Regions from separate parts of the Chenggangzhangella methanolivorans genome, predicted to be linked through region 1. Evidence: riboswitches for the same ligand, from Rfam matches in the RefSeq annotation. Region 1 holds a riboswitch; the other holds the start of a gene.

Region 1 (14,241 bases):
CGGCGCCGACGACGGTGAAGAGCCCGCCGACGAGCGCGAAGATCAGGCCCACATAAAACAGCGTCCGCATCGTCCTTCGCTCCTTGCGCTTACGCCGCGATCCCTTCGCCGGGCCCGCCCGACTGCCGCTCGAACAGGCGTCGATAGGCGCCGTCCTCGCGCTCGAGCAGCGCCTCGTGCGTTCCCTGCTCGACGATCCGCCCCCGGTCGAACACGAAGATGCGGTCCATCGCGCGCACCGTGGATAGCCGATGCGCGATGACGATCGTGGTGCGGCCGTCCATCAGGCGCTCGATCGCCTGCTGGATCAGGCTTTCGGACTCCGAATCGAGGCTCGAGGTGGCCTCGTCCATGATCAGCACCGGCGCGTCGGCCAGGAACGCCCGGGCGATCGCGACGCGCTGCCGCTCGCCGCCCGACAGCTTCACGCCGCGCTCGCCCACCAGCGTCCCGTAGCCCTTCGGCAGGCGCGAGATGAACTCGTGGGCGTTGGCGAGCTTGGCCGCCGCCTCGATCTCGGCCTGGCCCGCGCCGGGCCGCGCATAGGCGATGTTCTCGCCGAGCGTGCGGTGGAACAGGATCGGCTCCTGCGGCACGATCGCGACCTGGGCGCGCAGGCTCGACTGGGTGGCGCGGGCGACGTCCTGGCCGTCAATCGTCACCTTGCCCTCGTTGGCGTCGTAGAGCCGCTGCACGAGCTTCACGAAAGTCGTCTTGCCCGAGCCCGAGCGGCCCACCAACCCGACGCGCTCGCCGGCCCGGATCTCGACGTCGAGTCCGCGGAACAGCGGCTCGACGTGGCCGGCGTAGTGGAACGTGACGTTTTCGAAGGCGATGCGCCCCTGCCCGACCGAGATCGGCCGCGCGTCCGGACGGTCGCCGACGCCGATCCGCTCGTCGTGCAGCGCCACGAGCTCCTCGAGATCGTTCACCGCCCTCTGCACGTCCGCGACATGCATGCCGACGTCGCGGAGATAGCCGTAGATCACAAAGAACATCGAGAGCACGAAGGCGGCGTCGCCCGCGCTCGCCTCGCCGCGCCACCAGAGCCAGATGGCCACGCCGAGGATCGCGGCGCGCAAGGCGGCGAGCGCCGCGTTCTGAAACGTGTTGTTCCAGACCGAGCGCATCCAGGTGCGGGTCGTGCGCCGCCCCCACTTGCCGATCAGCCAGCCGAGCCGCGCCTCCTCGCGCGCCTCCGCCCCAAAGGCCTTCACCACCGCGTTGCAGGTGACGGCGTCGGCGAGCGCGCCGCCGAGCCGCGTGTCCCAGGCGTTCGACAGCTGGGCCGCCGGCGCGACCCAGAGCAGCGAGGCCGCGACCGTCACGCCCACATAGAGCAGCGAGCCGACGAGCGTGACGAGGCCCATGGCCGGCCAGTACGCGCCCAGGATCGCGGTCGCGCCGACAAGGACGACGAGCGAAGGCGCGAGCGCCACCAGCAGGATGTCGTTGAACTGGTCGATGGACCAGATCCCGCGCGTGATCTTGCGCACGGTCGAGCCCGCGAAGTTGTTGGCGTGCCAGTCGGTCGAGAAGCGCTGCACGCGCGCGAAGGCCTCGGCCGCGACCTCGCGCATCAGGCGCTGGGTCATGTGCACGATCGCCTCGAAGGCGACGTGGCGGAACAGCGCGATCGCAAAGCCCAGCGCGACGATCAGCCAAAGCGCGTCGAGCGCGGCCTGGAGCGCCGCCGCGCGGTCGGCCGAGGCGAGCGCGTCGACGAGACGGCCGGCGAAGACCGGGATCGCGAGGTCGGCGGCGGTCGCGGCCGCGATCGCGCCGCCGACGAGCGCCAGGCGTTTCGGCTGGCGGCGCCAGTGCGAGAAGACGAAGCCGAGCACCCGCAGGAACGGGCTCGCTCCGGAGGTCCGAAGAGATCGGGTCATGAAACGGCGCGGCCCCGCGCTTGAGCGGCGGCCGCCTCCCAGATTGGGGGCGCGCGAAGCGTCAGGCGCGCGGCGTCGATGGCGGCCGCACGCCAGCGTTCGATCAAACGCCCGAAACTGTCGAAATCGGTGGAGAGACGTCGTCGGCTGCGGCGCGGCCCGGTGGACCGCGCGGTCCGCGGACCTATCGGCCGGCGAGGCGCATGCGTCCGGAGGCGACGGCGATGACGGTCGTGGTCATGCGTTCTCCCTCCAAGGATCGAGGCGCCGGAAGCGGCGGGCGGATACGGGTTTATACGTAGCCGATTCGCGTCGCAAGCGAGCTCGGCTCACGCTCGCGAGAGCAATATCGCCCAAACGAAAACGCCGCCGATCGAGGAGACCGGCGGCGCGAAGTTCACGTAAAACTGTGTAACGCGTGATGCTAGTGGAGCGTGGGCTCCGGAGACTTGAGGCGCACCATTTCGTCCTTGATGCGAAGCTTCTTACGCTTGAGGGACGAAACCTTAACTTCATCGGAGTTCGGATGCATCATCTCCACCTCGATCTCTTTCTCGATGGCGCGATGCTTCTTTTCGAGCTCGGCGATGTGCGACTCGATAGACATCAAGCACGTCTCCCTGTTTCAGATAGACGAGCGGAATCATGTCACGGTCCCGTCACGCTGTCGATGCACATCGGCCTACCGATTCTTCACAGCGACGTGGGAGGCTTACCGTCCGGTTTACGCCCCGTGGGCGCGCCCCGGCTTGCCGCCCGGTGGGCCGCGGGCGATAGTCGGCGTGGCGTGACAGTTGTGCGTTGAACGGCGGGGCGCGAATGGCGGTGCGGGACGACGAGGCGCGGGCCGAGGAAGCGGCGGCCCGGGAGGAGCTCGCCCGGCTGCGCGAAGAGCATCGCGACCTCGACAACGCGATCGAGGCGCTCGAGAAGCTCGGCGCCGGGGACAGGCTTCAGATCCAGCGCTTCAAGAAGCGCAAGCTGAGCCTCAAGGACCGCATCATCTTTCTCGAAGACAGGCTGACGCCCGACATCATCGCCTGAGGGCAAGGAGCGTGACGGGCTTTCGCGACCACGACGACGTTCGATGTCCTCCGCAACAGCGGATCGGCGCGATGACGTCGCTCGTCCAGACATGATCTAAATCAACTAAAAAGATCGTTCCTCCTGCGTCGCGTCGGAAAGCAATCAGCGGCAAAATCGAGCTTGCGTCGACTGCATATTAATGACTATCTAACCAAATACTACTTAAGGTATTCATGGAGGCGAAATGCCGTCGAGCAGATTGTCGTCGATCGCGCTTGCCGCTTCGATCGCGCTCGTAGTCTCCCTGCCCGCCTCGGCCCGCCCCGGCGAAGGAACCGGCACGGCTGAATTTTGGGGCCATTTCTCGAGCGCCGGAAAGCAGATCGGGGGAACGTCCGGAATCGTTTCGTCCGTGAGAAAGGAAAAGGGCGTGTTCGAGATCGAGTTCTACCGGCAGATCGACAAATGCGGGTGGTTTGGCTCGATCCACGGCCGCTCGGCAGGATCGGTCGGCGTAGAACTCGGCAAGTCGACTCCGCCGTCCGATCCGCGTGTGCTCGAAGTCCGCACTTTCGACGCGAAAGGCGCGCTCGCCAAACGTGACTTCAGCCTTCTCGTGAAGTGCCAGGATTGATCGACATGACGACCTTCGCGAAGAGAAGCTTGGTCGCCGCGCTGGTCGTCGTTTCGACGGCCGCCGGCTTCACGCAGGCGATGGCCCAGTTCGGCGTCGCCACGATGTCGGCGCGCGTTTTCAAGGACGGCCAACTCGACGGCGGAGAAGGGGTGGTCGCAACGCGAAGGGAGGGGCCCGGCCTCTACTTCGTCATTTTCGGCCGCAGCATCTACGACTGCACATTTTCCGCGACCCAGGGCAGCAGGTTCGGAGCGCCTGACGAGCCCGGATCGATATCGGTCTACAATGGCGGCGAGGTCGACTCCATCTTAGTCAGGACCTACAACCTGAGCGGCCAGCTCTCGGATCGCCCCTTCAACGTGCTGGTCTATTGCGGGCGGTGACGCAGATCTCCGCTGCGCCGACGGCTTAGCCCGGCGACCAAAGTCGGACAAAGCCGTCGACCGCCAGAGGCGCCCCTGTTCTTTCGGCGGGCCTCGAAGGCGGATCGCCGTTCTGCGCGACGGCGAAAAGGTCGGCGCGTCCGGACGGCGCGCTTGCCTCGCGCGTCTGCGGCGCCTATCGTCCGCCGCCTCAAAAACCCTCTCTTTCCGGAGCATGACCAATGGCCGCGGAGGCCCGCGCCGAACAGACGCCCGTCGCCATCGTGATGGGCAGCCAGTCCGACTGGGCGACGATGCGCCATGCGGCCGAGACGCTCGCCGCGCTCGGCGTCGGCCATGAGGCGCGCATCGTCTCGGCGCATCGCACGCCCGACCGGCTGGTCGCCTTCGCCAAGAGCGCCAAGGCCGACGGCTTCAAGGTGGTGATCGCAGGCGCGGGCGGCGCCGCGCATCTGCCGGGCATGGTGGCGGCCATGACGCCGCTGCCGGTGTTTGGCGTGCCCGTTCAATCCCATACGCTGTCGGGCCTCGACAGCCTGCTGTCGATCGTCCAGATGCCCGGCGGCGTTCCGGTCGGCACGCTTGCGATCGGCAAGGCCGGCGCGATCAACGCCGCGCTGATCGCGGCCTCGGTGCTCGCGCTCTCCGATGAGCCGCTGGCTGAGCGGCTCGACGCATGGCGCGCGACGCAGACCGGCGGCGTCGCCGAGACGCCGGTTTCGGAGGGCTAAGGTCATGGCGGTCGCCCTTCCCCTCACCCCCGGCTGCCGCATCGGGGTTCTCGGCGGCGGCCAGCTCGGCCGCATGATCGCGCTCGCCGCGGCCCCGCTTGGCCTCAAGACCCACGTGTTCGCGCCCGACCCCAACTCGCCCGCCTTCGACGTCGCGGCCGAGCGCACGGTCGCGGCGTACGACGACGAGGCCGCGCTCGCGCTGTTCGCCGACTCGGTCGATGTCGTCACTTACGAGTTCGAGAACGTGCCGGCCGAGACCGCGAAGCTCGTCGCGGCCCACAAGGCGCTGTTCCCGAACGAACGGGCGCTTGCGACCACGCAGGACCGGCTCGTCGAAAAGACCTTCCTGCGCGACCTCGGCCTGCCGACGCCGAACTTCGCCGCCGTCGACGACCGCGCCTCGATGGCGGCCGCGCTCGGGGCCGTGGGGCGTCCCGCGGTGCTGAAGACGCGGCGCTTCGGCTATGACGGCAAGGGCCAGGTGCTGGTGCGCGAGGGTCTCGGCATCGACCAGGCGGTCGCCATGATGGGCGGCCAGCCGGCGATCCTCGAAGCCTTCGTTCCGTTCCGCGCCGAGGTCTCGGTGATCGCGGCGCGCGGGCGCGGCGGCGACTTCGCGGCCTACGACATCGTCGAGAACCGCCACGAGAACCACATCCTGCGCTCGAGCCACGTGCCCGCGGCGATCAAGCCCGAGACCGCCGCCTCCGCCATTGCGATCGCGAAGAAGATCGTGGAGGCGCTCGACTATGTGGGCGTCATCGGCGTCGAGCTGTTCCTCGTCGACGGACCGGCGGGCGAGCGCGTGGTGGTGAACGAGATCGCCCCGCGGGTGCACAATTCCGGGCACTGGACCATCGAGGGCGCGGCTACGAGCCAGTTCGAGCAGCATGTCCGCGCGATCGCCGGCTGGCCGCTCGGCTCGACCCGCACGCGCGGCGAGGTGGTGATGACGAACCTGCTCGGCGCCGAGGCCAATCGCTGGCGCGAGCTGCTCGCCGAGCCCGGCGCCGCCCTGCACCTCTACGGCAAGGGCGAGCCGGCGCCGGGCCGCAAGATGGGGCACGTCACGCGGGTGAAGTGACGGCTCTTCTCCCTCCCTCGCAGGCAAGTCGGATGTTTCCGACTTGCCCACTCTGAATGGCCGACTCCGCAACGGCGGAGTTGGCTCGGGAGGGCGGCGCGCCGCGAAGCGGCGTGGCGGGAGGGATGGCCTCCGGTCTAGGGCGCCGGTAGATGACGGCCGCGGCAGCCCGATTTGTCCAGCCCTCTCCTGAACCGCGCCCCAGCCTGCCCTCCCCTGTCCCAGGGACGGGAGAACGCCCAACCTTTGGGCCTCAACACTGTCCTGGAAGACGTCCTCCCGCATGGACAAGCGCCCCGCCCTTTGCTAGACACGACTCAACGATGACGCCGCGCGCGATCCGCGTGGACGTCGTCTTTTTGTTTTTTTGACGCGGTGAAGGCCGCGATATCGAAACCAGACTGAGGCGACACGTGCAGGTTCTCGTCCGCGACAACAATGTCGATCAGGCCCTGAAGGCCCTCAAGAAGAAGATGCAGCGCGAAGGCATCTTCCGTGAAATGAAGCTCCGCGGCCACTACGAGAAGCCCTCCGAGAAGCGCGCCCGCGAGAAGGCCGAGGCCGTCCGCCGCGCCCGCAAGCTCGCCCGCAAGCGCGCCCAGCGCGAAGGCCTGCTGCCGCAGAAGAAGAAGTGAGTCGGCCGCCGCGGGCTTCCGCGGCGCGACGAGCTTTGGAAAAAAAGCGCCCGTTCGGCGACGCCGACGGGCGTTTTGGCGTTTCAGGCGCAGGAGCGGCCCGCTTTGCCGCGGGCTAACGCAATGTCGCCGCAATCCGCCTGTGTCTGTGGCGGATTCCAAACCGCACAGCGAACAGGTGAGTGAGGCCATGATCGGTCGTCCCGGCTCCGTCCGCCTCCGGAACGCAAGCCTGCTGCTCGCGGCCTCGCTCGCGCTCGCCGGCTGCGAGACCATGGGCGGCGGCGGTTCGGCCCGCGACGTCGACCCCGACGTCTACGCGGCCCGCTCGACCGACCTCAATTCGCTCTCCCAGGTGGTCGCCAGCAACCCGAACGACCCGCAGGCGCTCAACATGCGCGGCTCGGCCTATGCGCGGCTCGGCCAGTACGACAACGCGATCGGCGACTTCAACCGCGCGCTCCAGATCGACGGCAACTTCGCCAAGGCCTACGCCAACCGTGCGCTGGCCTATCGCTCCAAGGGCGACACCGGGCAAGCCCTCGCCGACTACAACCGCGCCATCGACGCCGAACCGAGCTATTCGGCCGCCTATGTGGGCCGCGGCAACATCTACCGCTCGACGGGGCGCACCGACATGGCGCTCGCCGACTTCGAGAAGGCGGTGCAGCTCGACCCGAACAACGCGCAGGCCTGGCACAATCGCGGCCTCGTGCACCAGGCGCAGGGCCGGCAGGAAGAAGCGATCGACGACTTCACCAAGGCGACCGCGATCTCGGTGACGCAGGCCGAGCCCTATATCGGGCGCGGCATGAGCTATCTCGCGCTCGCCGACTACGCGGCCGCGATCGACGACTTCAACACCGCCCGCACGCTCGCGCCGAAGAACATCGACGCGTGGCTCGGCCGAGCGACCGCCTTCGAGAAGCGCAACGAGCTCGGCAACGCGCGAGCGTCCTACGCGCAGGCGCTGAACCTCAATCCAAGCGACAAGCGCGCGCTCGAAGGCTTCAGCCGCGTCGGCGGCCAGCGCGGCACGAGCTACACCGAGAACTGACGGCGCGACGCCGTCAGTCCACCACGGTCAGGTTCAGCGCATAGTCGTCGAAGCCGGGATCGTAGAGCAGCTTCCACGCCATCTTGCGGCCGGAGGCCGCGACGAGCCGCGCCAGCGCCGCGCGCGCCGGTTCGTCGGCCGCGCCGAAACCGACTTTCAGGCGCGACAGCAGGCCGGTCGGAACCGTGCCGATAAGCACCCGTCGTCCCTCGGCCGCCGCCACCGCCTCGCGCAGATCGCCGAGCAGCTCCATGCCCGTGCGGGGCTTCGCCTTCAGGCTGATCCTTCGGTCGAGCGCGGGCGTGACGGGGCGCATCGCGCCCGAGGCGTCGACGGCGGCCCGCGGCGCGACCCGGATCATGCCGTCCTCGATGACGTCGAAGGCGGCGACCGGCCGGCCCGCCTCGTAGCGGACGACGGCCGCCCGCAAGGCGGCCGCGGCCTGGTCGGGCGAGGACGGCATCGGCGTCGTCAGCACGTCGCCCCGGGGCGCCAAGAACGCGTCGCCCTCCGCAGCCTCGACCATCGAGGCCATCGCGCGCCGGTCGCGGAAGGGCGCGTCCTCGTAGGAGATCGCGCGTCCCGAGACGCGCTCGATCTCCATCGCGGCGGCCGCGACCGGCCGGGGATCGTCGATCACGGCCATGGCCCCGGGCCCGGCGGGCGGCAGGTCCGGGAACCGGATCTTGCTGCAGGCGAGCCGCGCCTTCTTCGCGACTACCTTGTACTCGCGCGTCTTCGACAGCCCGGCGCGGAGCGACGTCATCGTCCGGTTATCGAACGAGCCTCCGAGCACGTTCATCTTCCCGTAGTTCTCCCAGTCGGGATGGGTGTCGACGACCATGAACTGCATCTGCTGGCGGAATCTCGTCCCGCAAGGGGCCCGCCGCTTCTCGCGATAATAGTCGATCGCGTCCGTGTTCCAGCCGACGCCGTCCGGTCCCCACTCGCCCGTGTCTTCGTCGACGGTCCACTCGCCGCCGCTGATCTCGTAGAACGGCAGGATCGTGGACCCGGCGCACCAGCACGTGTCGTTGGTCTTCTTCTCCGGCCTCGGACTGGTCTCCTTGACGCTCGTGCCCGACCATTTGAGGTCTTTGTCAGCGGCGGCCGCGAGCTTCTGCTGCCACAGTCCGAGGCCGTCCTCGAACCAGCGGGTGAACTCGCTGGCCTCGCTGGTGGGCTTCACGAGCTTGACCTTCAACTCGAAAGTCTCGGTGACCGGCGAAATCTGCGGCGGGACGTACATCGCCGCGATCCGGTCGCGCAGATAAAGGTTCGAATGCAGGATCCACGTGTAGCAGAGCGAGGCGAAGTTGTAGGTGCGGCCGGCGCAGGCGCCGCTCGCGAGCGGGCGGTTCTGGAGGACGCCGGTCGACATCATTCCGCAGCCGGCGCCGAGATCGCACGGCTGCTTGTCGATCGGCAGCCACTCTCCGGCTCCGTGCGGCTTGCAGGTCTTCGGATCGTACTCCGTATGCGCGGCGACGAAGGTCTCGACGTAGCGCTTGATGGAGCCGCTGGCGGGCCGCCCCGGGGTCTGGCTGGCGCATGCGGCCTTGGCCGCGGCGACCTCGCCGGGCGAGAGGTCCGGCTCCCCGATCGCCGCGTCTTGAGCGGACGCGGCGCGGGGCGCGCACGCCAGGAGCATCGTGGCGAACGCCACCGCAATGAGCCTGAACATGCCGCCTCCCGCCATGGCCAGGGACGCTAGCAAAGCGTCGGGCGGCGCAACACTACGGGCGACTACGGATGTCCGACCCGCCGCGCCCGGCCGGCTGTCCGGATTCGTCCGCAAATGTCGGGGGAGCGCCCGAGATCACCTCGACGCAGACGTCCATGCCCGCGATCAGGTAATGGGTGAGGCTTTCGCCGACGCCCAGCGACTGCGCCGTCACCCCTGCGCCAAGCTGAGCGAGAAACGGGCTCTCGCGGATGCTGTAGAGCGTGCCGACTGCGACGTTCTCCTCGCTGCGGCGGCCCCAATAGTCGAGCAGCTCGCCGTCGTCCAGCACCCTGAAGACCGTGGGATTCTCGAACCAGACGGTCGTTTCCCGATGGTCTTCGAGCGTCACCCGCAACCGCCAGTCGGTCGCGTGCCCGTAGGCGACGTCCACGACCGTCCACAGGCGCGAATTGGGACGCGGCGCGCCGAGCGTCCGGTCCAGAAGCGTGAAGCCCCGGGCGAAGGCTGCGCGCTCCCCTGATGCGGATCCCGTCATGCCGCGGATATGGGACAGAAGGATCCGTCGCGACAGGCGGAAACGGCCTCCTCCCTCGCGCAGCGCGAGGGAGGAGGCCCGGACCGTCAGCTTTTGGCGTCGACGTAGAGCTTGCCGCCGGTCTCCAGAAACTCCTTCGACTTCGCCTCCATGCCGTCTCGCGCCGCGAGAGTCTCGGCTTCGAGCGCCTTGGCCGCGTTGTCGCCCATCGCGCGGGCTTCTGCGCGAAGCTCCTGCGTGATCTGCATCGAGCAGAACTTCGGCCCGCACATCGAACAGAAATGCGCGACCTTGTGGGCGTCCTTCGGCAGCGTCTCGTCGTGGAAGGCGCGGGCCGTGTCGGGGTCGAGCGAGAGGTTGAACTGGTCCTCCCAGCGGAAGTCGAAGCGCGCCTTGGAGAGCGCGTCGTCCCGCACCTTCGCGGCCGGGTGCCCCTTGGCGAGGTCGGCCGCGTGGGCCGCGATCCGGTAGGTGATGACGCCGGTCTTGACGTCGTCGCGGTTGGGCAGCCCCAGATGCTCCTTCGGCGTCACGTAGCAGAGCATCGCGGTGCCGAACCAGCCGATCATCGCGGCGCCGATGCCGGAGGTGATGTGGTCGTAGCCCGGCGCGATGTCGGTCGTGAGCGGCCCGAGCGTGTAGAACGGGGCCTCGCCGCATTCGCGCAGCTGCTTGTCCATGTTCTCCTTGATCTTGTGCATCGGCACGTGGCCGGGGCCCTCGATCATCACCTGGCAGCCTTTGTCCCAGGCGATCTTGGTGAGCTCGCCCAGCGTCTCGAGCTCGGCGAACTGCGCCGCGTCGTTGGCGTCGGCGATGGAGCCCGGGCGCAGGCCGTCGCCGAGCGAGAACGAGACGTCATAGGCGCGGCAGATGTCGCAGATCTCGTCGAAGCGTTCGTAGAGGAAGCTCTCGCGATGCCCCGCGAGGCACCAGCGCGCCATGATGGAGCCGCCGCGGCTGACGATGCCCGTCATGCGGTTCGCGGTCAGCGGCACGTGGCGCAGGCGGACGCCCGCGTGGATGGTGAAGTAGTCGACGCCCTGCTCGGCCTGTTCGATGAGGGTATCTTTAAAGACCTCCCAATCGAGCTTGAGCGGGTCGCCGTCGACCTTTTCGAGCGCCTGGTAGATCGGCACGGTGCCGATCGGCACCGGCGAGTTGCGGATGATCCACGAGCGGATGTTGTGGATGTTGCGGCCCGTCGACAGGTCCATGACCGTGTCCGCGCCCCAGCGGGTCGCCCAGACCAGTTTCTCGACCTCTTCGGCCGCGCCCGAGGTCACGGCCGAATTGCCGATATTGGCGTTGACCTTGACCAGGAAGTTCCGGCCGATCGCCATCGGCTCGAGTTCCGGGTGGTTGACGTTGGCCGGGATAATGGCGCGGCCGCGGGCGATCTCGTCGCGCACGAATTCGGGCGTCACGAACTCCGGGACGCTCGCGCCGAAGCTTTCGCCGTCAGCATGGCGGATGTTGGCGCCGTCGAGCGCGGCCTCGCGGGCGAGGTTCTCGCGGTGGGCCACATAGGCCATCTCGGGCGTGATGACGCCCGCCTGGGCGAACTCGTATTGGGTGACCATCTGGCCGGGCCGCGCGCGGCGGATCTCGCGGATCGCCGGGCACGCCGCCACCAGCTTGTCGGCGCCGACATTGCCGTTGTCCTCGGGCTTGACCGCCCGGCCGGGAATGGTTTCGAGGCCGAGCTTGGCGATCCACGGCTCGCGGACGAGCGGCAGCCCCTTCTTCAGGTCGATGGGCGCGTCGGTCTCGGTGTAGGGGCCGGACGGATCGTAGACGCGGACCGGCGGTTCGTTGGCGTCGGTCAGCCGGATTTCGCGGAAGGGCACGCGCATCTCGGGATGCGAAGCCGGCGCGGCGTAGACCTTTCGCGAGCCCTCGATCGGGCCTGTGGTGACGCTGTCGGGCGCGGCGCGCGCGTCTTTCGGCGGAACATGGACGTTCATTGCGGGATCTCCTCCTCGAATGCTTCTCGTTTCGGAGATCCGGGGGAGTTCGACGCAAAGTCTGGGGCGAATGGTCGATCGGCCGTGATGGCCTCGCCGCTCGCAGGTTCCCGTCCCTTCGCCGGCATGACCCGGATCAGGTTCTAAGGGATCGGCGTGTCGCCATCTCAGCCCCGCATCGCAGCGGGACGCCCCTCGGACCGAGACGGAGGTTAGGAGGGTTCAAAGCGGTTGTCGATACGTCAACCAGCAGGCGCCTATGGTCCGGCGCGGCCGCGGGGACGGCCGACTCATCCGGAGATGCGGGCCGTGGCTCCCCTTCTGATCGCGTTTGCGACCTTCCTCTGCCTGACGGGCGCGTCGTTCGGCTGCATGCTGGTCTATTCGCGGCTGCCCGAGCGGCTGCAGCGCGACGACACCCACAACGTCATCAAGCTGGTGGCCACCATCTTCGTCACCATGACGTCGATGGCGATCGGCCTGCTGATCAATTCGTCGAAGACGACCTTCGACGCCATCGACCACAACGTCCATTCCTTCGCGACCGAGATCATCATCCTCGACCGCTCGCTGCGCGCGCATGGCCCCGACACCGCCGAGGCCCGCGCCAAGCTCGCAAGCTATGTCGAGCGCGCGGTCGCGGGCACATGGCCCAGGGACGCCGTCGGCCGCGACGTGACGGTCGAGGACGAGGCCGCCGAAGCCCAGCTCGACGAGGTCGGCGCGGCTATGCGCAAGATCGAGGCGGACGAGCCCGAGGACCTCCAGCTCAAGGCCGAGTGGCGCCAACGCTTCCAGAAGATCACCGAGCTGCGCTGGACGCTGATCCAGCACTGGGAAGGCACCATGCCGCCGCAGCTCATCGTGGTGCTGGTGGGGTGGGTGTCGCTGATCTTCGCGAGCTTCGCGTATCGCGCGCCCCCAAACGTCGTGGTGGCCGTGTGGATGACCGCCGGCGCGGCGCTGATCTCGGCGGCGCTCTACCTCATCCTCGACATGGACGCGCCGTTCTCCGGCTGGATCCGCGTCTCGCCGGCTGCGCTCGAAACCGCGCTCGAGCATATGAGGCGGTGAAGGCTCAGGCCCTGAACGGCCGCAGCTCGGTCTTCACAAGCCGTTCGCCGTCCTCGGCGAGCGTGTAGGCGAGGCGTTCGGCGGTGCCGATGTTCACCTCCTCGATCGCCTGCGGATCCACGCCGTCGAGCCGCATCAGCATCGAGCGCAGCGCGTTGCCGTGGCCGACCACCAGCACGCGGCCCCCGCCCCTCACCGCCGGCGCGATCTCGCGCTCGTAGAACGGCCAGACCCGCGCGGCGGTCATGGCGAGGCTTTCGCCGCCCTCCGGCACGGCGTCGTAGGATTTGCGCCAGATCCGCACCTGCTCTGCGCCGAAGCGGGCGCGCGCCTGGGTCTTGTTGAGACCGGCGAGCGCGCCGTAGTCGCGCTCGTTGAGGGCTGCGTCCTCGCGCACGGCGAGATCGGCCTGGCCGAGCTCCTCGAGCGCGAGCGCCATGGTCTGGCGGGCGCGGGTCAGGACGCTCGTGAAGGCGTGGGTGAAGCTCAGGCCGAGCTCGCGCAACGCCCGGCCCGCCGCGCGCGCCTCCTCGACGCCGCGCGGGGTCAGGGACGGGTCGCGCAGGCCGGAGAACAGGTCGCGCTCGTTGTCCTGGCTCTGACCGTGGCGGACGAGGACGAGGAGACGCTGCGGCTCGGCTGTCATGCGGGCGAACTCGAAACTCTGCGCGGGCCGGCGGCCCGAGATGAAAAAGGCCGGACCTCGCGGTCCGGCCTTTCGAAACGTCGATCGGCGCGGCGCCCGTGACGGCGCCGCGCCGGTCAGGTCACTTGATCAGGAGCCAGAGGCCGACCACGGCCACGCCCGCGACGACGGTGGGAAGGATCGTGCCCTTCTCGCTGAGGCCGCCGATCACGCCGGTGACGAGCGCCGCGACGACGCCGAGACCGCACAGGCCCCAGTGGCCGGTGACGCCGCCGATGCCGAGCGAGATCACGATCAGGATGACGGCCGCGGTGGCGACCTTCGAGAGCTTCATGACGAGCGAGTAGGTGCCTTCGTGCTCGGCGTAGTCATTGCCGGTCGCGGTGGCGTATTCGGTCGGAGCGTGCTCGGCCATGCAGGCTTTCCTCGGCGTTCTTGTTGCTTGCTTCAAATCGCGTTTAGCCGAAACGGCGGGCGTGGGCAATCGGCCAAACGCCGCGGATTCGGACGGAAAATCAGCTGATCGGGCGACGGTCCAGGACACATGGTCCAGCGTCGCGCCCGAGCGCCGCGGCGGCTTATCCGACGCTCAGGCGATGACAACAGCGTGAACCGCCTGGGCCGGACCGGAAAGGCCGCAAGCGGCCGGTCGCGCGCCAATCCATTGCGCGATCGACGACTTTGACGCCGGCGTCAGTTTCCGACCGCCTGTCGTCGCTCGTACGGCTCCGCGGACCGCGGCCAAGCTCCAGTTGAAAACGGTTCTAAACGCGCAGAGCGTGGGCGACAGGCGTGGCCATCAGGGTCCGGCCTCCGGGAGATCCCCCCATGACGCCGTCCTTTCGCCTCGCGCTTGCGCTCGCAGGCCCCCTCGCCCTCGCCGCTCC
Region 2 (14,241 bases), on a different contig from region 1:
AAGGCTGGAGCGGGTACCGGGAATCGAACCCGGGTATTCAGCTTGGAAGGCTGCTGCTCTACCATTGAGCTACACCCGCGCGCCGCCCGTCATAGCGCATTCATGCGGGATGGTGGAGGGGGTTGGATTCGAACCAACGTAGGCTGAGCCAACGGATTTACAGTCCGTCCCCTTTAACCACTCGGGCACCCCTCCACGCCGGCCCCGATATGTAGGGGGCCGCGCAAGCGCCGCGGTCCCGAAGGACAGAAGCGATCGCGGCGCTCGCTATAGGGGGAGGCCGCGCCCTCGGTCAACCGGAAAACCGCGCGGCGGCCGCCCGGCTGTGGGCGAACGCGTTGCCAAGCGGCCCGTCGTGGTGGAAGAACCGCGCCTTGGCGGCCCGAACGTCGCCGTCTCGAACCTTCCGCCCCAAGGGAGCCCAGAATGTCCGTCTCCCGACCGCCCCGCCGGCCACGCCCCGGCGCGCAGGGCCGCGACGCCAAGGACGGCCAGAAGAGCTGGGGTCCGCGCGCCTTTCCGCGCGATCACGACGGCCCGGTCGTGCTCTACGGCTTCCACAGCGTCGTCGAGGCCCTGCGGAACCCGAAGCGCAAGCCGATCCGTCTTCTCACGACAGAGAACGCTCTCGCCCGCCTCGCGGAGGCCGGCGTCGCCGAGCGCCTCGCGCCGGAGATCGTGCGCCCCGGCGAGATCGATCGCCTGCTCACCCCCGACGCCGTCCATCAGGGCCTCTATCTCGAAGCCGAGGCGCTGAAAGTCCCGACGCTCGAGACGATCCCGCGCGACGGGCTCGTGCTCGTGCTCGACCAGATCACCGACCCGCACAATGTCGGCGCGATCGTGCGCACCGCGGCCGCCTATGCGGTGGACGCCATCGTCACCACCGCCCGCCACAGCCCGGAAGCCACCGGCGTGCTAGCGAAATCGGCGAGCGGAGGCCTCGAACACGCCCCTCTGGTGCTCGTCCAGAATCTCGCCCGCGCGCTCCAACATCTTGGCGAACGGGGATTTCTGCGGATCGGGCTCGATTCGGATGGGCCCGCCCCGCTCGACGACGCCAAGCTCGGCGACCGCGGCCTCGCGCTGGTGCTCGGAGCCGAAGGCAAGGGCCTTCGCCAATTGACGCGGGAGACCTGCGACGTCCTCGCCCGGCTCGACATGCCCGGCGCGATCAAGAGCCTCAACGTGTCGAACGCGGCGGCGATCGCGCTGCACGTCGCGCGGCGGACGAAACCGGCGGGCTAGCGCGGCTTGTACTGGTTGATGCGGGTGGCCGCGTCGGTCCGCACGGTCGGGCCGCTCGGCGCGATCGCGGGCCCTGGCCGCTGAAGGGCGCGCGCGCGGCCGAAGCCGTCATAGGTGTCCGGACGGCCCGGCACGTTCAGCCGCCGCCCCCGCGCGTCATATCGCGGCGCCTCGAAGCGCTGCCGCGGGTAGGTGGAGCGCTGGGGCGTCATCACGATCTCGGGAGAGCGCCGCCCGCGACGCCAGTCGCGGTCGGCCTGTCCGGACGGGCGTGTGACCGCGCCAGGGCGCTGGTCGTAGGGCGCGGCGATCGAGGTTCCCGGGCGTCGCTCGTCGGCGACGACGGGCCCGACGCCCAGCGCATGGCACGCCAGCGCGAGAACGATCGCAAGCGGCATAGACGAACGTCGCATTCAGCCTCCAGTCGACGAGTCATTCCAACAACTTGTATCTAGTTGGTGCGACATTCCGCGCCAGTAGCGCGGGGATCGTTTCGGCGGTCGCCGAAAGCGTTGCGGCGGTCCCGTCGTCAGGCTGAAGACCGGCGTCCAGGACGTCAGCTACAGGGCGAATCGCGGCGAAGGCTTCGCGGTTCGTCGGGGGTGGGACCGACGGCCGGAAGAGCCGCGGGTCCAGTGTTTCAACGAAGCCGCCGAAAACAAGGCGGCGCACGGCTGCGACGCGACGGGAACGCGCGCCGACCGCCAGAACCGAGGTGACGCCCATGTCAGTCGCAACAGCCGCTCCGAGCATGGCCGAAAGGACGCGGCCAATGACCCGCGAGGAGAAGAAGGTCATCCTGGCCTCCTCCCTCGGCACCATCTTTGAATGGTACGATTTCTATCTCTACGGAACGCTCGCCGTGATCATCGGCAAGCAGTTCTTCTCGGCCTTCGATCCGTCCACCCAGGCGATCTTCGCGCTGCTGGCGTTTGCGGCGGGCTTCCTGGTCCGTCCGTTCGGCGCGCTGGTGTTCGGCCGCCTCGGCGATCTCGTGGGCCGCAAATACACCTTCCTGATCACCATCGTGATCATGGGCGCTTCAACCTTTCTCGTCGGCCTGCTGCCGAGCTACAACGAGATCGGCTGGCTCGCGCCGGTGATCCTGATCGTGCTGCGCATGCTCCAGGGCCTGGCGCTCGGCGGCGAATACGGCGGCGCGGCGGTCTATGTGGCCGAGCACGCCCCGGTCGGCCGCCGCGGCTTCTACACCGCCTGGATCCAGACCACCGCCACGCTCGGCCTGTTGCTGTCGCTCGCGGTCATCGTGTCGCTGCGCCTGTGGATGGGCGAGCAGGCGTTCCAAACGGACTTCCAGCTGTTCTTCGGCCTGCAGGGCGGCTGGCGCATCCCGTTCCTGGCCTCGATCCTGTTGCTTGCGATCTCGATCTACATCCGCATGCAGATGCATGAGTCGCCAGCCTTCACGAAGATGAAGGAGGAAGGCACGCGCTCGAAGGCTCCGCTCACCGAAGCTTTCGGACAGTGGAAGAACTCCCGCCTCGTTCTCATCGCGCTGTTCGGCCTGGTGGTCGGCCAGGCGGTGGTCTGGTACACGGGTCAGTTCTACGCGCTGTTCTTCATCCAGAACATTCTGAAGATCGACCTTCTGACCGCCAACGTGCTGATCGCCTGGTCGCTCATCATCGGCACCGGCGGCTTCCTGTTCTTCGGCGCGCTGTCGGACAAGATCGGCCGCAAGCCGATCATCCTCGGCGGCTGCCTGATCGCGGCGGTCACCTACTTCCCGCTGTTCGGCGCGCTCACCTCGGTGGCCAACCCGAAATATGAGCGGGCGCTCGAGAACGTGAAGATCGAGGTCTCGGCCGATCCCGCCACCTGCGGCACGCTGTTCGACCCCGTCGGCATCCGCAAGTTCACCGCGCCCTGCGACGTCGCGCGGCGCACCCTCTCGCAGCAGGCGCTGCGCTACACCAAGGTCGAGACTCCGGCGGGCTCGCCCACCAAGGTCACGGTCAACGGGACGGAAGTGCCGTTCGAGGCCGCCACCTTCGCCAAGACGATCGGCGAAGCGGCCGTCGCGGCCGGCTATCCGGCCGCCAACGACGCCGAGAAGGTCAAGGTCAACGGGTTCTTCGCCGCGCTCGGCAACATGCAGGCGCTGAAGATCATCGGCATCCTGACCATCATGGTGCTGTACGTGACAGCCGTGTACGGCCCGATCGCCGCGGCGCTGGTCGAGTTCTTCCCGACCCGCATCCGCTACACCGCCATGTCGTTGCCCTACCACATCGGCAACGGCTGGTTCGGCGGCCTCTTGCCGGCGACCTCCTTCGCGATCGTGGCCTCGACCGGCGACATCTACGCCGGCCTCTGGTACCCGATCTGCTTCGCGGTCTTCACCTTCATCATCGGCATCATCCTGGTGCCGGAGACCAAGGACCGCGACATCACCACCTACGAGCACGCCTGACCGCTCAGGCCTGCCCGAGAACGGAAAAGGCCCCGCGGCGAACCGCGGGGCCTTTTTCTTTTCGCCGGACGACGGCGCAATCGTTTTGCAAAGATCGGTCGCTATCCCTAAGAACAGCGCCATGCGCCGATCCCGAAGGTCGTCCGCCGGCGCCGCGTTAGCTCAGTTGGTAGAGCACCTGATTTGTAATCAGGGGGTCGCGGGTTCGATCCCTGCACGCGGCACCACGGACGTCTCGGCGGAAGCCTCAGCCCAGCAGCCGTCCCGCCAGCGCGATCAGGGCCTCGTCCTGGCCGCGCGCCGCGACGAGGGAGAGGCCGACCGGGCAGCCGTCGACGACGCCCAGCGGCAGCGAGATCTGCGGCAGGCCGGCATGACCCGCAGGGCACAACATCTCGAGCGCCGCGGCGCGGAAGACGTTGAGCTCAGGCTCGGGCGTGCCGATCAGCGGAGCGATCCCGGGGACGGTCGGCGACACGAGAATCACGCCCGGCGGCAGAAGCGCCTCCATCTCCGCGCGGATGGTCTCGAGCCCGGCCTTGGCGCCTGCGATCTCGTCGGCGGAGAGCCTTGAGGCGGCCTCGAAGCGCTCTTTCACGCCGGGACCGAAGGTCGGGCGGACGCGCTCGACCCAGTCCCCGTGAAGCGACCAGGCCTCGGCCGACTGGATGATGCGGAACACGTCGCGCCAGCCGGCGCCGCGCGCGCCTGACACCTCGACATGGTCGGCGCCGCCAAAGAGGCCCGTCAGCTTCTCGAGCGCGGGCGCGAGCGCCTCTCGCGTCTCGGGTCGGGCGCGCGCCCACATGTCGTCAGCGACCAGCAGGCGCGCCGGCTCCACGGTCTTTTCGGGCGCGCCAAGCAGAACGCCCCCCACCCGCTCGAAGGTCGCAAGGTCGCGCGCGAACCAACCAACCGTGTCGTAGCTCGGCGCGAGCGCCACCGCGCCGTCGATCGGAATGCGGCCGTGGGTGGGCCTCAGGCCGATGAGCCCGCAATAGCTTGCGGGCAGCCGCACCGAGCCGCCGGTGTCGGTGCCGATCGCGAAATCGACGAGCCCCGCGGCGACCGCAGCGGCGGAGCCGGAAGACGAACCGCCAGGGATGCGCCCCGGCGCCGCGCGGTTCTTGGGCGTGCCGTAGTGAAAATTCTCGCCGTTGAGGCTCCAGGCGATCTCGTCGGTGATGGTCTTGCCCGCGAGCCGCGCGCCCGCGGCGAGCAGCGCGGCGGGGACCGGGGCGGTCTCGGACGGAACGTCGTGCGTGTTCAGCCAGTCCGGATTGCCGGCGCTTGTCGGGACGCCCGCGAGATGGAACAGATCCTTCAGCGCGAAGGTCAGGCCGGACAGCGGCCCGTCGGCCGTCGGCTCACGCTCGACCGCTCCGTGGGGGACAAGGGCTCCGATCTCGTCGACGAACACGCGCGCAAAACCTCTCAGGCCGCGGCGGCGTCCATCGCCTCCCGCTGCCAGTACCCGACGACGAGAAAGCGGTCGCGCGCAAGCCCTTTCGCCTTCAGATGCTTGCGGATGGCCTTTGCGGCCGAGACCTCGCAGGCCGCCCACACGAAAGGATCTGAGTCCATCGGCAGCGGCGCGGCGATCACGGCGCGATGCAGCAGATCGGTCGCGCCCGCGGGCGCGCCGCGACGGTGCAGCCAGCGCACGGCGACGCCGGCAGGCGCATCGAGCGCAATCTCGTCGGCGCGCGAGTTCACCTCGATGAAGACGACGCCTGCGGCCTCACGCGGCGCCTCCTCCAGCATTCGGGCGATCGCCGGCAGCGCCGTTTCGTCGCCTGCGTAAAGCGTCCAGCCGTCCTTCGGCGCGACGCGGCCCACCGGCCCCGCCATGCCCACGATCGCGCCGGGCGTCGCCCGGGACGCGAAGGCGCAGCCCGGCCCCTCGTCCTCATGCATCACGAAGTCGACGTCGATCTCGTTGGCTTCCGGCCGCCAGCGCCGCACCGTGTAGTAGCGGACCTCCGGGCGTTTCGCCTCCTCCGGCCAGATCGTGCGCCCGTCCGGCCCCGGCCTCGGCCATTCCGGCGTCGCGAGGCCGTCGGGCGGAAAATAGATCCGCACGTGGATGTCGGCCGCAGAGCCGAAGCGCGCGACGTCGTCGCCCGTGAAGGTCAGGCGCCTGATGCGCGGCGCGACCTCGACATTGGCGACGAGCCGCACCTCGCGGAAATCGGCGAACAGGCGCCCGGTCGGCATCTCGCCGCGCCAGGCGAGGCTGAGGCCCTCGTCCTTGCCGAGCGCCAGAAACGTTTCGGTGACCGAGGAGCGCATGATCTCGAGCACGCCGAGCTCCGCGCATTCGAGCCGGAATCGGAGCACCTCGCCATGCGCCTCCATCACGCCCAGGCTCGCGCCGAGCTTGGCGGTGGTGCGGGAGCCCTGGGTTTCGAGCTCGACCTCGTAGCCGTCCCAATAGGCCGTGATTTCGGCCGCGAGCGCTTCGGCGTTTTCGGTCCGGATTTCGGCTTCGGAGACGAACAGTCGGGTCATCGCAAGCGCTCCGCGGGCGGGGGCCGCGACAGGCTTAACCGATCCAAGCCGCCACCGGCAACGCCACGGGCGAAGATGATAATCGTTCTAAAATCAGCAGGTTCCACCGTTCGGCCCGCATGGCGCAGCGGCTGCGATCAGCGATTGAACATCTCCGCGCCCGCGCCCCAGCGCTCGTCGAAGACAACGTCGGCGAGCGGCAGCCGCTCGCCCCAGCGTCGCGCCTCGAGCTCCGGGCGCACATGCAGTCGCTCGACATGGCCGACGCACAGATAGGCCACCACGCACACATGCTCGGGCAGGCCGAACGCCGGCTTCAGGTCGTCGGGCTCGAAGATCGACACCCAGCCGACGCCGATCCCCTCGGCGCGCGCCGCGAGCCAGAAATTCTGGACGGCGCAAACCGTGCTGTAGAGGTCGACGTCGTCCTGGTGGGTGCGTCCGAGCACGACGGGTCCGCCGCGCGATCGGTCCGCCACCACGCAGATGTTGAGCGGCGCCGCCTCGATTCCCTCGAGTTTCAGCCGCCGATACTGCGCGGCGCGCTCGCCGTCGAACATGTTCGCCGCCTCCTCGTTCCGCCGCGCGACGATGCCGGCGACTTCGGCCCGCTTCTCCGCCGAACGCACGAGAATGAAGCTCCAGGGCTGCGACAGCCCGACCGACGGTGCGCAATGGGCCGCCTTGAGCAGCCGCGCCAGAATTTCGTCGGAGACCGGATCGGGCAGGAACTCGTTGCGGACGTCTCGCCGGCTCTCGATCGCGCGGTAGACGGCGGCGCGCGCGGCCGCGTCGAAGGGCCCGGCGGCCCGGCGCTCCCGGTCGGCCTCGTCGTCCGGCGTTCCCTCGGCGGGGGCGGTCATCGTGCGGTCCTTGAACTTGATGACGAGGTCTATGGCCTCGCCCGCCGAGCGCGCAAGATGACCTCCGTCGAAGGATCCCGGCAAAGGATCCGCAGCAGGAAGAAACGGTCAGCATGCGAAGAGTCGCTCTCGCCATCGCCATCTCGGCGGCCGTCGTCCCGGCTTGGGGCGAAACGGGCCAGTCCGGCGTCTGGACCTACACCTACGAGCCCTCCTCGACCGGCGAGGGGGGGATCGTCACCGCGCTCGCCCCGGCGCCTTCGCCGTCCGCCGATCCGAACGACCCGAGCCATCTCGTCGCGCGCTGCCTCGGCGGCCGCGTCGAATTTCTGGTCGGCGGCTCCGGGGGCTGGGGATTGTCGCGCGGCCAGATCGAGATCACGACCCGCGTCGACGATCATTCGTCCGAGACCCGACGTTGGGATGTTTCGACCAACGGCAAGGCGGCGTTTCTGAGCGAGGGCGTCGAAGCGTTCCTCGCTGCGCTTTCGGACGACGGGGAGCTTCGCGTCATGCTCGCGGACGCGGCCGGCGCGCGTCGCGAGACGACGTTCTCCACGAAGGGCGTCGCCGAGGTCCGCGCGAAGATCGCCAAAGCGTGCCCGCCCGGTCGATGACGGTCCGAACTAGTTCAGGCGCCCGACATTCGCCGTCGGCGCGCTCGCGGAGCCTTGTGAGAGGAACGCCCTGTCGACGGAGATCGTCCGGGACGCAGTCGCGTTGTTCACGCCGAAAACCATGCGGCCATAGCGATCCGTCGCGGCCCCTCCGAGAATCTCCACGTCTTCCGGAGAAAGCCCGCTCGCTCCCGTGAAGAGAAAACCACTTGCTTTGGGATCCGCCCAGAGAGCCGGCACGCCGACCGGCGTGCTCGTCGTCGTGGGCGATCCGGTGCAATTGGAGGTTCCGCTATCGATCGAGCGGCAATTGACGATGCGCAGCACTTTGACGGTCATTTCGCCCGCGGCCTGCGTCTGGGAAAACACGAAGCCCGCATAGCCGCAGCGCGTCGCCACGCAATCGGTGAACCTGGTGCCGAAGCCGTTGTGAGCCTGCTTGAAGCCCCACGTGTAGCAGTCCGTCGCCGAACATCTTTCGAACCGCAGTCCCCGCCCAGGCGCATCGAAGGCTTGATCGACATTGGAGACCTGACAGTCCGAGAAGACATTCCCCGACGAGCCGGGTCCGGTCCAATGCGAGATCCCGCGGGTCCAGAGCGCCTTCGTCTGGAACCGCGTCTCGCCGCGCGGAAAGCCGGACGCCCGATATCCCAGCAGGTTCTTCACCACGACTCTGGAAATGAGGTTGTCGGTGTTGGCGCCGTCGAGCGCGAGGCCGACAAGCACGTCGTCGCGCGCGGCGTCGTCCTCCCACGTCATGTCGTGAATGGTCACGTTCGACAGCCGTCCGCCGACATTCGCGCGCCAGAGGACGCCGGAACCCTTGCCGTCGCCCGTGACGTCGCAGCGGGCGACGACCGGCTTCGTGCAGCCGATGACGGCGATTGCTGCGCTCGTAAGCGCCACGCCGCTGGTCCGCGCGCCGTTGCGGTCGACGCGAACGTCGCGGATCGTCGGCCCGGTCACGTTCATCGCCGTGATGACCCCGTACTCAGCCATCTTGGCGATGTCGGGACCGATGTATTTGATGGTCGCGTTCTGGAGCAGCCCATCGTCGAAGAGCCGCAACGTGTTCGAAACGCAATAGGTGGCGCCGCCGCCGTCGAGGGGCGTGCCCGCGCTCAAAAGCTTCTGGATCGCCGCCTGCTGATCGCTGCCGTCGGACTTGACGCCTGCGGCCGCCATCGAGACCGGCCGTTCGGCGCGACGCGCATGGGCGTCGACGACAGCGAGACCTGTGCCGGCCGCCAGACCGAGGAAAAACCCACGACGGGTCAATGTTGCAGTCACGGCGTCCCCCGATCAGACTTCGCTCGCACGCGAATATGGCGTTCGCGCGCCAGACTAGCATCGGTGAAGATCCATGGCGCGCGGTTGACACCGCCCTGCCCCGCCCCCACAGTTTCCTCATCATCCGAGGGGCGCCCGGCGACGGGCTGAGACGGCTTCGGCCGGACCCTTTGAACCTGATCCGGGTCATGCCGGCGAAGGGACGGGAGCAAACGGCGCGTCAGCGCCGACCTCTCCGTTCCTTCTCGCGATGCGACGTCCGGATCCCTTGCGGCCTTTGCGGCCGGGAAGGACGTTGAGATGCGCGTCACCGTGGTGGGCGCAGGCGTCGCCGGCCTCGTGGCGGCGGTCGAACTCGCCGAGCGCGGACATGAGGTCGAGGTGCTGGAGCGGAGCCCCCGCCTCGGCGGAGCCGCCTGCGCCTGGTCGGCCGGCGGAATGATCGCGCCCTGGTGCGAAGCCGAAGCCGGCGAGGAGGAGGTCGCCGAAAAGGGTCCCGAAGCGCTCGCTTGGTGGCCGCGCCAGATCTCGCAAGCCAAGATCGAGGGCACGCTGGTCGTCGCCTCGCGCCGGGACCACGCCGAACTCGCCCGTTTCGCCCGGATGACGGAGCGTTTCGAGCACGCCGACGCCGTGCGGATCGGTGAGCTTGAGCCGAACCTCTCGGGCCGCTTCGACAAGGGCCTGTTCTTTCCCGAGGAAGGCCACGTCGACCCGCGCGAGGCGCTGCCGGCGCTCGTGCGGCGGCTGGAAGCGCTCGGCGGCGCTGTCCGCTTCGGCGTCGACGCCGACCCGGAGGCGCTCGACGCCGACGCCGTGCTCGACTGCCGCGGCCTCGCGGCCAGGAACGCCGTCCCGGAGCTCCGCGGCGTGCGCGGAGAAATGATGCTGCTGCGCACGGCGGAGATCGCGTTCAAGCGCCCGGTTCGGATGCTGCATCCGCGGCTGTCGCTCTATGTCGTGCCGCGCGCCGACGACATCTTCATGGTGGGCGCGACCTCCATCGAGAGTTCTTCACGCGCGAAGATGTCGGCGCGCTCCGCCGTCGAGCTTCTGAACGCCGCCTATGCGCTGCATCCGGCCTTTGGCGAGGCGGAGATCGTGGAGATGTGCGCGGACGTCCGCCCCGCTTTCCCCGACAACCTGCCGCGGCTGGAGAGGTCCGGCCGCGTGCTGCGGCTGAACGGGTTTTATCGCAACGGCTTCCTGCTCACCCCCGCGCTCGCGCGGGAGGCCGCGGAGGCCCTCGAAGAGGTTTCGGAGACGCCCCATGCGGCTGATCGTCAACGGCTCAGCGCTTGAGGTCGAGGCGGAGACGCTGGGCCACGCGCTCGACGCGCTCGACTATGGCGACGCCAAAGTCGCGACCGCGGTGAACGGCGCCTTCGTGCCGGCGGCCGCGCGCGCGACGAAAAGACTGGAAGACGGCGACCGCATCGAGATCGTCGCGCCGCGACAGGGAGGATGACGATGGACGGACCCTTGACGTTCTACGGTGAGACCATCGGCTCCCGCCTGCTGCTCGGCACTGCGCAGTACCCCTCCCCGCAGGTGCTGGCCGACGCCGCCCGCGCTTCCGGAGCCGAGATCCTTACAGTGTCGCTGCGCCGCGAATCCGGGCGACTGCGCGAAGGCCAGGATTTTTGGGGGCTGATCCAGGGTCTCGGCGTGAAGGTGCTGCCGAACACCGCCGGCTGCCATTCGGTTCAGGAGGCGGTCACCACGGCGCAGATGGCGCGGGAAGTGTTCGGAAGCTCGTGGCTGAAGCTCGAGGTCATCGGCGAGGCCGACACCCTACAGCCGGACGTGTTCGGGCTTGTCGAGGCCGCCAAGATCCTGACCGACGACGGTTTCGAGGTGTTCCCCTACACGACCACTGACCTCGTGGTGGCCGAAAGGCTGCTGGAGGCCGGCTGCAAGGTGCTGATGCCCTGGGGCGCGCCGATCGGCACCGGCATGGGGCTGAACGACGTCTACGCGCTGCGCAGCCTGAGGGCGCATTTCCCCGAGGTTCCGCTGGTGGTCGACGCCGGCGTCGGCCGCCCGAGCCACGCGGCGCACGCCATGGAGCTCGGCTACGACGCCGTGCTGCTCAATACGGCGGTCGCGAAGGCCGGCGATCCGGTAGCGATGGCCCGCGCCTTCGGCCAGGCGATCGAGGCCGGCCGCGCAGGCTTCGAGGCCGGCTGCATCGAGCCGCGCGACATGGCCGCGCCCTCGACGCCGGTGTTCGGGCGGGCCTTCGCGTAAAGCGCCGCCTTTGTCCCGGCCTTGAGCCGGGACCCAGAACCGACGCCGTTTCCGGGATTGTCGGGACGCTCGTCGCTCTCTCTCGCCGGCGTCTCGGTTCTGGGTCCCGGCTCAAGGCCGGGACAAGGTCACGACGCCTCGGTCCACCTTTACCGCCTGTTCGGAACGCCTATGACCTCCGCGAAACTCGATCCTTTCTACCCCGTGGTCGACCGCCTCGACTGGGTCCGCCGCATGCTCGGCGCGGGCGCGAAGCTGATCCAGCTCCGCATCAAGGACCGGCCGGCCGAAGAGCTGCGCGGCGAGATTCGCGATGCGTTGGCGCTCGCCCGCAAGGCTGGGGCCGATCTCGTGATCAACGACTTTTGGGAGATCGCGATCGATGAGGGCGCCAAGTTCCTGCATCTCGGGCAAGAGGACCTCGACGGCGCGGACCTGAAGGCCATCAAGGCCGCGGGCCTGAAACTCGGCGTCTCGACCCACACCCATGAGGAGCTCGACCGGGCGCTCTCGATCGACCCCCACCACATCGCGCTCGGTCCCGTTTGGCCGACGATCCTGAAAAAAATGCCGTTCGCGCCTCAGGGAGTGGAGCGCGTCACCGAATGGAAGCGGCTGATCGACGACAGGCCGCTGGTCGCGATCGGCGGGCTGACGCCGGAACGGGCGCGCCTCTGCCTCGACGCCGGCGCGGACGTGGTCGCGGTGGTCAACGACGTGTTGGGCGCCGTCGACCCGGAAGCCCGCGCCCGCGAATGGATCGCGGTGACCCGCGAGACGGCCTGATCGCGGTCAGGAAGCTCCGTCGTCGCTTTCGGTGGTGAGGTTTTCGGGCGAGACAGCGCCGGGAGGGGCGCCGTTCGTCTCATCCTTCTCACCGTCACGCCGCTTGGTCCCAAGCCGTTCGGCGGCGTCAGGCGGCTGATCCTTCGGATCCTTGCCCTTGCCGGGCTTCGCGCCTCGATCCGGCTCGAAGTCCACTGGTCTTTCCGCCTCCGCCGCGGAGGCCCCGGTGGCGGCGCTGTCTTCGGCTTCCGGTTTCGGCGATCCCGGCGTCATGAACCCTCGCATGCGTGTCGCTTCTCGAAGCGAAGCGATCACGCGCGCACAAGGTTCCGGCGTCGCTCACTCGTCGGTGAGCGGCCCGAGCGCCAGCGGCTCCATCTTGAACCACGCGGCGAGCTGCTGATAGTTCAGCCCGACGGCCTTGAGGTCATAGACGACCTCGGATCGCGTCGGGCCGACGCATTCGTCCTCGCCTTTGTCGTTCTTGACCTTCTTGCAGTAGTCTTCGCTGTCCTTGTAGTAGACCCGCCCGTAGACGCCAGGCTTGGTCTGGTCGTTGGAGGCGAAGAAGGCGTCCGGATCCGACTGCCCGCCAGCGCTCGGGAAGAAGGAGGCGTCTTGCGAGGTCGCCTGTTCGTTCCAGCGCAGGTTGTAGTCGTAATAGCCGGTGTATTCGCGCATCTGGCCGGTCGGATCGGCGAACCGGCCCTCCTCCTCGACGTAGCGGATCGAGCCCGTGACCCGGTCGGTGTAGGGGCGGTCGGCGATCGTGTAGTAGAAGTTGAGGCCGTTGGCGTCGGTGAGCCAGTTTCCGAGCTCGTAGTCGTAGTCGAGATTGCCGTTCACCTTCACGGCCGTGAGGTAGGAGAACGGTCCGGCGGCGAGCGCGAGGCTCTCGAAGCCGAGCGGATCCGGATTCTTCACGGTGATCGACACGGTCTTGCCCTCGACCACGCGCGAATAGATCTTCTCGGCGTCGGTTTTGGCCGCGCGCAGCCGCTCGGCGACGTCCCACCATTTCGTCACGCGCCGCCCCTGCAGCACGCCGCCATAGCGTGACGAGGTCTGCTGCCCTTTCACGACGTCGATGCGCAGGTTTCCGTCGGCCGGAAGATAGCGGCCGCGCTTGTCGATCGGCAGGTCGCCGCGCAGGATCGCGACGTCGGTCGCCACCTGCCCCGGGTTCGCCGGATTGAAGACGTCGAACTTGATGCTGTAGGTCATGCGCTCGCCGGGCTGGCGCTGAACCTGGCCGCGCATGATGAAGAGGTCGGCGACCGTGAGCTTCTTCAACTCGTAGGTGTCGACGCCACTGGACGAGCGCTCGGATCGAGAAGCGTAGTCGATCGTCATCTCGCCGGTGACCCGGCCCTTTTCGGCCGGAACGACCGTCGTCGCCCGGCTCTGGGCGAAGGCGGAAGGGGCGGCCATGAGCGACGCCCCCACCAAAGCCGCGGACAGACTGCGCATGTGGACGTGCGTCATTGTTCTCCCCCAAAGCTTTTATCGGGCGTGACGTTAGTCGGGGCGTCGGATAACCACAAGCTGTTCGAGCGATCAAGTCTTTGAACGGCTAAAGATTACTTGAATTTCGTTGAGAAATCCGGGCCTTGCGCATTCGGCGGCGACGGAGCCGCGCCTTGGGGGCGCTTGACGGCCGCGCGGGCCCGCCCCCAATGAAACCCGGGGCGCATCGAAGGATCAGGATGCATGGCGCGGCGCGGCGATCGAAACTACGGAACGCTGACGGACCTCGTGACGGCCGGCCGTGATCCGGAAGACTCGTACGGCTTCGTCAATCCGCCGGTGGTGCGCGGCTCGACGGTGGTCTGGCCGACCGTCGCCGACATGAAGGCCGCGCGCGGACGCTACACCTACGGCCGGCGGGGCACGCCGACCTCCGACGCGCTGTCTGATGCGCTTCAGACGATCGAGGGCGGCGACCACGTAGCGCTCGCGCCGTCCGGCGTCACGGCCGTCTCGCTCGCGCTGCTGTCTGTCCTGAGCGCCGGCGATCACCTCCTGATGGTCGACACGGTCTACGATCCGACCCGGCGGTTCTGCGACGGCTTCCTGAAGCGCATGGGGATCGAGACCGACTATTATGATCCCGCCCTCGGCGCGGACATCTCCGCGCATATGCGGCCCAACACCCGCGCGGTCTTCGTCGAGAGCCCAGGCTCCCTCACTTTCGAGGTGCAGGACGTGCCGGCGATCGCGGGAGCCGCGCACGCCCGCG

The links. A riboswitch is a leader RNA that binds a small molecule or an ion and turns the genes downstream of it on or off. The one in region 1 is predicted to bind thiamine pyrophosphate.
Region 2: it holds a riboswitch for thiamine pyrophosphate, as region 1 does, so the genes downstream of both, thiO (glycine oxidase ThiO) here and thiC (phosphomethylpyrimidine synthase ThiC) in region 1, are expected to answer to the same signal.

The regions. Positions count from the first base shown of each region.
Region 1 covers NZ_JBHRXS010000006.1:3,183-17,423, reverse strand. Annotated here, with positions in the region: gene ACFOWB_RS11345 (DUF3592 domain-containing protein) at 1-70, opposite strand, end outside; gene ACFOWB_RS11340 (ABC transporter ATP-binding protein) at 90-1,889, opposite strand; gene ACFOWB_RS11335 (YdcH family protein) at 2,314-2,496, opposite strand; gene ACFOWB_RS11330 (YdcH family protein) at 2,709-2,933, shown strand; gene ACFOWB_RS11325 (hypothetical protein) at 3,175-3,549, shown strand; gene ACFOWB_RS11320 (hypothetical protein) at 3,555-3,935, shown strand; gene purE (5-(carboxyamino)imidazole ribonucleotide mutase) at 4,157-4,666, shown strand; gene ACFOWB_RS11310 (5-(carboxyamino)imidazole ribonucleotide synthase) at 4,671-5,753, shown strand; gene rpsU (30S ribosomal protein S21) at 6,167-6,388, shown strand; gene ACFOWB_RS11300 (tetratricopeptide repeat protein) at 6,579-7,445, shown strand; gene ACFOWB_RS11295 (hypothetical protein) at 7,459-9,129, opposite strand; gene ACFOWB_RS11290 (hypothetical protein) at 9,182-9,667, opposite strand; gene thiC (phosphomethylpyrimidine synthase ThiC) at 9,754-11,634, opposite strand; TPP riboswitch at 11,731-11,840, opposite strand; gene ACFOWB_RS11280 (bestrophin-like domain) at 11,944-12,708, shown strand; gene ACFOWB_RS11275 (2,3-bisphosphoglycerate-dependent phosphoglycerate mutase) at 12,713-13,354, opposite strand; gene ACFOWB_RS11270 (aa3-type cytochrome c oxidase subunit IV) at 13,476-13,769, opposite strand; gene ACFOWB_RS11265 (hypothetical protein) at 13,768-13,965, shown strand; gene ACFOWB_RS11260 (catalase family peroxidase) at 14,183-14,241, shown strand, end outside.
Region 2 covers NZ_JBHRXS010000004.1:598,624-612,864, reverse strand. Annotated here, with positions in the region: tRNA gene ACFOWB_RS08325 (tRNA-Gly) at 6-79, opposite strand; tRNA gene ACFOWB_RS08320 (tRNA-Tyr) at 111-195, opposite strand; gene ACFOWB_RS08315 (TrmH family RNA methyltransferase) at 427-1,248, shown strand; gene ACFOWB_RS08310 (hypothetical protein) at 1,245-1,661, opposite strand; gene ACFOWB_RS08305 (hypothetical protein) at 1,681-2,046, opposite strand; gene ACFOWB_RS08300 (MFS transporter) at 1,973-3,682, shown strand; tRNA gene ACFOWB_RS08295 (tRNA-Thr) at 3,834-3,909, shown strand; gene ACFOWB_RS08290 (amidase) at 3,930-5,102, opposite strand; gene ACFOWB_RS08285 (siderophore-interacting protein) at 5,117-6,193, opposite strand; gene bluB (5,6-dimethylbenzimidazole synthase) at 6,331-7,056, opposite strand; gene ACFOWB_RS08275 (hypothetical protein) at 7,170-7,673, shown strand; gene ACFOWB_RS08270 (hypothetical protein) at 7,683-8,966, opposite strand; TPP riboswitch at 9,084-9,186, shown strand; gene thiO (glycine oxidase ThiO) at 9,267-10,268, shown strand; gene thiS (sulfur carrier protein ThiS) at 10,237-10,434, shown strand; gene ACFOWB_RS08255 (thiazole synthase) at 10,437-11,216, shown strand; gene ACFOWB_RS08250 (thiamine phosphate synthase) at 11,388-12,002, shown strand; gene ACFOWB_RS08245 (hypothetical protein) at 12,009-12,287, opposite strand; gene ACFOWB_RS08240 (hypothetical protein) at 12,342-13,433, opposite strand; gene metC (cystathionine beta-lyase) at 13,713-14,241, shown strand, end outside.